Regions from separate parts of the Bacillus infantis NRRL B-14911 genome, predicted to be linked through region 1. Evidence: riboswitches for the same ligand, from Rfam matches in the RefSeq annotation. Region 1 holds a riboswitch; the other holds the start of a gene.
What was found. Region 1 has a riboswitch for S-adenosylmethionine ahead of mtnK (S-methyl-5-thioribose kinase). Riboswitches for the same ligand answer to the same signal wherever they lie in the genome.

Region 1 (4,827 bases):
TAATTCATTTGGATTATGACATGATTATAAAAACATGTCAATTGATTTTTCAAAAAATATTCAACTTTCCGATCCTTGCTGCTGCCTCTTTAAGCCTCTCTTCATCTGCAAGCAGACCTGCGCGGACATATCCTTCTCCATATTCGCCAAATCCGATGCCGGGAGCCACAACTACTTGCGCTTTTTCGAGCAGAACATCGGCAAATTGCTCAGACGTCCAGCCTTCCGGAACTTTCAGCCAGGCAAAAAATGATCCTAGCGGTGCTTTAACATCCCAGCCTATCTCCCTAAGGCCTTCAATAAAAGCTTTCCGCCTGGAAGCATAGACCTGCACCAGTTCATCCACACATGCCTGCGGCCCGGACAAAGCCTCTGCTGCCGCTTCCTGCACAGCACCAAAAAGGCTGACATACAGATGATCCTGCATAAGATTGATGGCTTCAATCACACTTTCATTCCCAGCCGCAAACCCCACTCTCCAGCCTGCCATATTGTAAGTTTTAGAGAGTGTATAAATTTCAATGCCTGTTTCCTTTGCCCCTTCCGTCTGCAGGAAGCTGACTGGCTTTTTGCCGTCAAAGCCAATTGCACCGTAGGCGAAATCATGAACAACGCAAATTTCATTTTCCGCTGCAAAGCGGACCGTTTCTTCGAAAAATTCCTTCGTAGCCGTGGCTCCGGTCGGATTATTCGGATAATTGAGGAACATCATCCTGGCTGATTCGATGTCCTGCTCAGAAAGCTCACCATAATCCGGCAGAAAATGATTCTCTTCTTTCAGGGGCATGACAGCCATAGAAGCTTTCGCAAGGGCCACTCCTGACCAATAATCAGGATACCCCGGGTCAGGAACAAGGATCGTTTCCCCTGGATTGAGAAGACATTGAGGAATTTCAACCAGGCCAGCCTTCCCGCCGAATAAAATAGCTATTTCCTTTTCCGGATCAAGGTCCACACCATATTCCCTTTTGTAAAATTCAGCTGCTGCAGCTTTCAGGCTGTGCTGACCGCGAAAAGGGGAATATTTATGATTAAGGGGATTTTCGGCTGCTTCCTGAAGTTTCCTGACGATATGCGGCGGTGTGGGCCTGTCAGGGTTTCCCTGGCCAAGATTGATGACATCATGCCCCTGCCCGGCATACCTGGCTGCTTTTTGCACCAATGTTGCAAAGAACTGCTTTGGCAGACTTTGCAACAGTTCAGATTGAGGAAATATTTTCATCACATAGTCACCTGCTTTACATGTGGATTAAATTTTTATTTGAAAAACCAATGACAAAGATATAACGTAAAAGGCAGGAAGTAAAGAAATATTCTGCAATTTTATCATTTTATCCTTTGCATACGGAGGTTTACCCTATGAAAATATCCTGCATCCAAATGGACATCTCCTTTGGCAGCCCTGAGAAAAATTACGAAAAAGCTGAAACGCTGATCGAGCGCGCAAGCAAAGACAATCCCGATATCATCGTGCTGCCTGAGCTGTGGACAACGGGCTATGATTTAACCCGACTGGAAGAAATCGGGGACAGGCACGCAGAATCAAGCATCCGGTTTTTGCAGACTATGGCCCATAAGCATCATGCTGCCTTCATTGGAGGAAGCGTCGCAAATAAAACAGAGGATGGTGTTTTCAACACCCTGCTTGCAGTCAGCAGCACAGGTGAACTCCTGCACCAATACAGCAAGCTGCACCTTTTTCAACTGATGGATGAACATCTCCACCTGTCACCCGGGAGCGGGGATGCTTCTTTCAATCTGAATGGCCATCCCATGGCCGGCTTTATCTGCTACGATATCCGTTTTCCTGAATGGATCCGCAAGCATGCACTTGAAGGAGCAGAAGCCATTTTCGTCGTGGCTGAATGGCCCCTGCCCCGCCTCGCCCATTGGCGCGCGCTGCTGATTGCAAGAGCCATTGAAAATCAATGCTATGTGGTTGCCTGCAACAGGGCCGGATCTGATCCGGCCAATCAATTTGCCGGCCACTCCATCATCATCAATCCATGGGGCGAAGTCGTTGCAGAGGCTTCAGAGCACGAAGAAATCCTTTCAGCAGATCTCGACCTCAGGCTTGTAGAGGAAGTGAGGGCACGCATCCCAGTTTTTACGGACCGCAAACCTGAATTCTATTAGAATTTTTTAAATTTTTATTGACAGAAAACATATGCCGCTGTTACTATTTTTTCAAATGGCTGGCGGCAGCCGTTTATACAAACTTATATTCTCTTATCAAGAGCAGGCAGAGGGACTTGGCCCGATGATGCCCAGCAACCGACCGTAATTCCATCGTGAGATGGGGCGCAATCCTTGCGCCGGAGAATTCCTCCATAAGGCACGGTGCTAATTCCAGCAGAAAGCTTGGCTTTCTGGCAGATAAGAGGTGCGAAGCTCAATACTTCAAGCCTCTTTCAGCATGAGAAAGAGGCTTTTTTATGTCCTGATGGATAAATAAAGCCTCCAAATTCAGGAGGGAAAAATGATGACACTCGTAAAAAATAAATATGCTCCGCTGACAGAAAAAACAGCCGCGGAACTCGCTGTAAGCCTTGGCCAGTTTCCCGGAAATGCATCTTTAGCCACGGAAGAAATAGGCGACGGAAATCTTAACCTTGTCTTTAGGATCAAGGAAAACGGGACAGGAAAAAGCCTGATTATCAAGCAGGCTCTCCCTTTTGCCAAGGTAGTAGGCGAAAGCTGGCCGCTGACCTTGAAAAGGGCTGCTATTGAAGCAGAAGCGCTTAAACTTTTTAAAAAGCTTGCTCCGGATTTTGTGCCGGAAGTTTTCTACAATGATGAAGAGCTCGCGGTGACTGTGATGGAAGATCTTTCACACCTGGAGATCAGCCGTACAGGGCTGATCTCTGGAAAAGAATATCCGCTGCTTTCCGGCCATCTTGGAAACTACCTGGCAAGAACTTTGTTCTATACCTCGGACTACGGCCTTCTTCAGGCTGATAAGAAAAAGCTTGCCAAAGATTTTTACAACCCGGAGCTGTGCAAAATTACGGAAGACCTGATATTTGCAGATCCTTATTTCAATAGCCCGACCAATGATTTTGAAGAAGAGCTGAAAGGCGATGCAGAAGCCTTATGGGCTGATTCAGTATTGAAACTCGAGGCAGCGCGCCTCAGGAAAATTTTCTTAAATGAAGCGGAGGCGCTGCTTCACGGTGATTTGCATACAGGAAGCATCTTTGCTTCCGATGCGGAGACAAAAGTCATCGACCCGGAATTTGCTTTCTACGGCCCTGCAGGTTTTGATATCGGACAGGTGATTGCCAATCTGTTATTCCAGTCTATCGCCAATCCTGAGAAAACGAGACTTATAGATCATCATATTGAAACATTCTGGGGAACTTTCTCAGATGATTTCTCTCTTTTATGGCAGAAGGATAATAAAGATCCTTTTGCTGGAACAGAAGGTTTTCTATCCGCTGTGCTTCAGAAATATTGGGAAGATGCGGTTGGTTTTGCAGGCTGTGAGCTGATAAGAAGGACAATCGGACTGGCCCATGTTGCTGACCTTGACGGGATAGAAGACAAAAAGGCGCGCCTGGCTGCCAAGAGAGCTGCACTGGCTGCAGGGAGAAACCTGATCCTTCAGCGCAGGGAAATCGCAGATGCAAAGGATTTATGCAGGATTGTCAGCCTTGTTTCGGCAGGGTGAAAACAAGGTATTCCGCAGGTTCAGAAAAACCCAGTTTTTCTGCAAGCTTCTTACTTGCCAGATTGGCCGCGCTGCAATCCCAGCGCGGCTGCAGATTTTTTCCCAGGGCAGTTTTAATGAATCTCGCAGCAAGCATGGCTCCCAGCCCCTTTCCCCTGGCACTTTCTGCTATATGGATATCCATTTCGGCAAATTCATTGCTCCTGAATATAGAAACACATTCACCGGCTGCCTGCTCTCCCATCAGCACCCTGATGCCGAATCCGGATCTCAGAAAATGCTCAATGGATCCCCAGTATGTGCTGAAATAATCCATTCGGAACTCAGGATATTCACCTGCTGACTCCCTATCCAGCGGAAAAAAGGAGACTTCGCTGCTTTTGGTAGACAGTTTAGGAACCGGCGAAAAATTTTGAAAGGAATGGCGGTGATGCTTATTGAGCCTCTCTCCAAACTGGCCGGATATGAATTGATCCAGTTCGGCAGAGCCGGAAAAAAGTGTGAACCGCCTCCCATTTTTCTCTGCTTCATCCAATTTTCCTGCCAGCAGGTCAAATGACCCTTCTCCCGCTCGTCCCGCGGCATAGTGGATGCCGCTGGTGAGGGATATCAGCAGACTTCCTTGCCTCTCCTGTACCTCACCTGGTATAAGGCCATCAAGAACAGCCGAAGCAAAGACTGGGACAAAATCAGTTCCAGGTATATGCTCATACATATAGGCCATATCAAGCTACTCCGGCTTAGCCCACATTTCACGGGGGTTCAACTCATAAACGCTGTTTTCCCTGTACATGAAATGATTGACGATAAATTCTCTCCTGATCGTCGCATAGTCTTCATGGAATTTCTTTATATACTCATTAAGCTCTTTTTCAGGATATTTCTTTCCCATTTTCAGACCTGAAGCAATATGCTCAAAGATAAACAGCTTTTTCTTGCGCTGTGCCGGTATATTCTTGAGCTTCCCTTCTTTTGTGATGAAATTTTCGATAACCTTTTGTTTCTCATTATGCATTTCCAGCATTTCTTCCATCTCTCCTTCCTTTTTATCAAACAGGTTAATGAGAACCTCTGCCTGCTGTTTGATAACCGATTCATTCAAGTAATAATAGATGGTGTTTTTATCACGGCGCTGATAGATGCTATTAATAGCTTTT
Region 2 (4,827 bases), 510 kb from region 1:
AATTTTCCCTGGAACTTGCATATGCCGCAGACGCAGTCATATGCGATTACAATTATATCTTTGATCCCCGGGTGTCCCTGAAAAGGCTTCATACAGAAGGCAAGAAAAAGACAGCTCTTCTGATCGATGAGGCGCATAATCTGGTGGACCGGGCGAGGGATATGTTTTCGGCGGATCTGGGGAAGCAGAATTTCCTTCAGCTGAAAAGGGCTTATAAAAACACGGCCCCGCAGCTTTCTGCAGCAGCTAAAAAGATGAATGATGTTTTTATCTCTTTCAATAGAGAATTAAAGGAGGAAAGCTATCGCATTCACGAAGAGCTGCCGGAAAATCTGCTGGAGCATCTTGAGGACTTTGCTCATTGCTCAGAAAAGGAGCTGATCAGCGGCAGGGGAGATGAGGGCCAGGAACTGCTGCTTGATACTTATTTTTCTGTACAGGCTTTCCTGAGGATATCAAGGCTGGCAGATGAGCGATTTGTCATTTATACAGAAAAGTCCGGAAAGGATGTAGTACTCAAGCTGTTTTGTTTAGATCCATCCTATCTTGTCCAGAAAATGGGCAAGGGCTTCCGCAGCAAACTCTTTTTTTCGGCTACCTTCCAGCCATTCGATTATTTCAAGAACATGCTGGGCTGGAATGAGGATCATTATTCCCTGTCATTGCCTTCCCCGTTCCCGAAAGAAAATGCAGAAGTTCTTGCTTTGCCGCTTTCAACTAGATATAAGGACAGAAGCGCGACAGGTGAAGCTTTGATCCGATCGGTAGAAAAGCTGGCAGCTGAACGGCCCGGGAATTACTTAATCTTTTTTCCGTCTTACCAATATATGAGGGAAATCCATGAACAAATGAAAGAATCCAGCACTATCAGGATGATGGTACAGGAACAGGGGATGGCAGAGGGAGAAAAAGAAGAATTTTTGTCTTCCTTTAAGGAGGAACCTGAAGAAAGCCTTCTTGGGTTCGCTGTGCTGGGCGGAATTTTTTCAGAAGGGATCAACTTGAAGGGAACCCGGCTCTGCGGTGTCATTATTGTTGGTGTGGGGCTTCCACAGCTGAGTCTTGAGCGTAATCTGATTAAAGATTATTTTCAGGCTGAAGGAAAAAACGGCTATGATTATGCGTATACTTTTCCGGGAGCCAATAAAGCAGCCCAGGCTGGCGGGCGCCTCATCCGTTCAGAGGAAGACACAGGAACCATCCTGCTGATTGATGACCGCTTCCTTCAAAAAAGATATGAACAACTGCTCCCTGCAGAATGGTTTCCGCTAAAAAGGCTCACACGATAAAAAAGGCTTGCAGGAAAAAAAACATTTTTAAAAATAGTTAGACTAGTCAGTTGACAGAAAGCCGACCTTTGTTGTAGGATTACTATGAAATCAATTGAATATTTCTTATCGAGAGTGGTGGAGGGACTGGCCCTGTGATACCCGGCAGCCGCTGACTTAGTCAGAATGGTGCTAAATCCAGCAAAGCGCAATGCTTTGGCAGATAAGATAGAGGCATATCAAACTTCTTCTTATCGGGGAAGTTTTTTTTATTGCTGACAACAAGGTGCAAGTGAGAGGAGAAGAGACAGATGAAATACGGATTTTGGCTGCCGATCTTTGGCGGCTGGCTGCGCAATGTAGAAGACGAGAAGATGCCCCCGACCTTCAGCTATGCGAAAGAAGTCATCCAGGCAGCAGAGAAGTGGGGATATGATACCACATTAATAGCAGAACTTTACTTGAATGATATAAAAGGCCCGGAGCAGGATTCACTTGAAGCATGGTCAACTGCGGCCGCTCTTGCTGCGGTGACTGAGAAAATAGAAATTATGACGGCTGTCCGCCCAGGCTTCCATAATCCTGCGGTGACGGCAAAAATGGCAAGCAATATCGACCATATCAGCAATGGCCGTTTTACCCTGAATGTTGTATCCGCATGGTGGGAGGAAGAGGCGCGCCAGTATGCCGGCATCTTTACTGAACATGATGAGCGCTATGACCGGACAGAAGAATTCGTCAAGGTCATGAAGGGTTTATGGGAAGAAGAAACCTTTAATTTTGACGGCAGCTATTATTCTATTAAAAACGCCCATTTGTCCCCTAAGCCGGTGCAAAGGCCGAATCCGATCCTTTATGCAGGCGGAGAAAGCCCCCGCGGCAAGGAAGCAATTGTTAATCACTGCGATGCCTATGTGATGCACGGGGGGACAGTTGAAGAAGTAAAAACTAAAATTGATGACATGAGAGCACGCAGGCAGGAAAGCGGGAATGAGCCATTTAAGTCTTTTGGCATGGCAGCCTACATTGTCTGCCGCGACACAGAAGAAGAGGCGCAGGAAGAGCTTGCCCGCATCACCAATGTAAAAGAATCAAGCGGCTATGCAGGCTACAAAGATTTTGTAGGCAAATCGCAGCTTGAGCAGCAGGTAAAGCTGTACGATTATTCCGTTTCCAACCGGGGCCTCAGGCCAAATCTGATCGGAACCCCTGAACAGATTGCTGAACAGATTATTGCTTATGAAGAAGCCGGCGTCGATCTGCTTCTGCTTCAGTTCTCTCCACAGCTGGAGGAAATGCAGAGATTTTCGGAAAAAGTCATGCCGCTGGTTGAAGCCAAAAGGAAAATCTTAAAGTAAAAGAGGGAGAACATATGAGCAAAATACACATCATACACGAAAACAGCGAATGGACTGCCCATTTGACAAAAAGGCTGGAAGAGCTGGGTCTTCCTTATGAGGAATGGTTTTTGAATGAAGGGATTGTTGACCTGACCAGTGCACCTCCGGAGGGGATTTTCTACAGCAGGATGAGCGCATCTTCCCACACAAGGGGGAACCGCTTTGCACCGGAGCTGACGGAATCTGTCCTGTCATGGCTTGAGCAGCATGGCCGCACCGTTTTCAACGGAAGCCGCGCTTTAAGGCTGGAGGTCAGCAAAGTCAATCAATATACAGCGCTGAATGCTGCAGGAATCGCCACTCCGAAAACAATAGCAGCTGTCGGAAAAAATCAAATTCTTGAAGCAGCTGTAAAGCTCGACAGCGCTCCGTTCATCACGAAGCATAACCGCGCAGGCAAAGGGCTCGGCGTCCAGCTGTTCCATTCTCTGGACGCATTGAGGGAATATGTCGAAGGGCCGAATTTTGAAGAGCCTGTCGATGGCATCACTCTGATCCAGGAATATATTGAGTCGCCAGAATCATATATTACCAGATGCGAATTCGTGGGCGGAAAATTCGTCTATGCCGTCCAGGTGGATACATCAGAAGGCTTTGAGCTTTGCCCGGCCGATGCCTGCCAAATCGGGGATCTGTTCTGTCCTGTTGGCGAAGAGGTGGAAGAAAAGCCAAAGTTTAAGATCATTGAAGGCTTCAACGACCCGATCATTGAAAAATATGAACGCTTCCTCAAGGAAAACGGCATCCAAATCGCTGGCATTGAATTCATTAAAAATGCCAATGGGGATATTTATACGTATGATGTCAACACAAACACAAATTATAATTCTGACGCAGAGGCAAAAGCAGGCAAATACGGCATGCTTGAAGCCGCCAAATTCCTCGGTGCCGAGCTTGAAAAAGAACAGGCTAAGGTTAGGGAATACAGCAGAGTGTGATAACAATAGAAGAAGGCCGCTCATTTGGGAGTGGCCTTTTTTGATAGTGTGACTTCAATTCCGGATGGAAGGAGCAGGATAGTGAAGGAATGGAGTGGGTTGCCAACAAAAAATTAATAAGCGGAGATTTTCCGGTTAAATTGATAATAGGGCTCGAAAGGGTATAAATAAGCGGAGATTTTCCGGTTAAGCGAAGCAAAATGGTGAATTTTCCTTTTTTTCGGGTCGATAGCCGGAATTTCTCCCTCTATTTAAGCTGTTTTTAGAGCTCTTTTGAAATTAACGGGAATTTCTCCGCTTATTTGTTAATCCGCGCTGAACCTCGTCATGTCCCTGGAAGGTCGGCTCTTTTAGTAGGGTGGGGTGGGGAAAAAGTTGCTCTTTTAGCTGGTATTCCTGCCTCACAACAAAATCGTTAATTGAACATACGGTTGCTTATCTTCAACAACGTGCTATCTCTATAAAAAAAGCTCAGAACATTATAGCTCCGAGCTTTTTGTGTGCTAATTTCACTGCTAAAGAGTCAGCTGCAAGTACTGCCAATTCGGACTTTATACTGACAGAACCCGAAATATTTTATACAACAGCTTTCTTCAACCCATTTGCCATTATAATTTCCAGCTTAGGATGGAAATACTGCACCACTAGGCCGAGTGTCAGTGTGACCAGGATTGTGCCGGGGCCGATCGCTCCCTGGAAAAGAAACGCCAGAATAAGGGCAAATCCTTCACTGGCTATACGGGAAGTCCTTAAAGAAAGGCCAAACCTGGTGTGAACGGCGACCATCAAGGTATCCATCGGGCTTGGAGGGAATTTTGCCTGAAGGTAGACGGCGATCCCCAGACCCATTGTCAATATGCCTGAGAGCAAAGTACAGGACTGGGTGAGCAGCATGCTTGGAGAAAAGTCCTTGAATACTGCCAGCAGCCAGAAATCAATCAAAGCACCAATGACCAGAATGGTTCCTGCCGCCAGGATTTCCGGCTTTTTCTTTAATAATATAGAGTTGATGATGATTAGAGCCATTCCATTTATGAATATACAAGTCCCTACGGTCAGCCCGAAAAGATGGGACTCGCCAACTGCCAGTGCATCCCAAGCAGAGGCGCCGAGGGCAGATTTGATAATAAGCGCCACACCTAACGTGAGGACAAGCAGCCCTGCTGCAAAAAATAAGATTCTTTCCTTCATGTTGTTCTCCTTTATCAGGCTGTTACACCT

Region 2: it holds a riboswitch for S-adenosylmethionine, as region 1 does, so the genes downstream of both, N288_RS10265 (LLM class flavin-dependent oxidoreductase) here and mtnK (S-methyl-5-thioribose kinase) in region 1, are expected to answer to the same signal.

What each region holds. Positions count from the first base shown of each region.
Region 1 is NC_022524.1:1,529,768-1,534,594, reverse strand. Features, by position in the region: gene N288_RS07810 (pyridoxal phosphate-dependent aminotransferase) at 50-1,222, opposite strand; gene N288_RS07805 (carbon-nitrogen family hydrolase) at 1,360-2,136, shown strand; SAM riboswitch class I at 2,227-2,383, shown strand; gene mtnK (S-methyl-5-thioribose kinase) at 2,480-3,670, shown strand; gene N288_RS07795 (GNAT family N-acetyltransferase) at 3,648-4,394, opposite strand; gene N288_RS07790 (DUF2087 domain-containing protein) at 4,401-4,827, opposite strand, start outside.
Region 2 is NC_022524.1:2,043,054-2,047,880, forward strand. Features, by position in the region: gene N288_RS10260 (helicase C-terminal domain-containing protein) at 1-1,289, shown strand, start outside; SAM riboswitch class I at 1,392-1,498, shown strand; gene N288_RS10265 (LLM class flavin-dependent oxidoreductase) at 1,580-2,626, shown strand; gene N288_RS10270 (ATP-grasp domain-containing protein) at 2,641-3,606, shown strand; gene N288_RS10275 (YczE/YyaS/YitT family protein) at 4,183-4,797, opposite strand.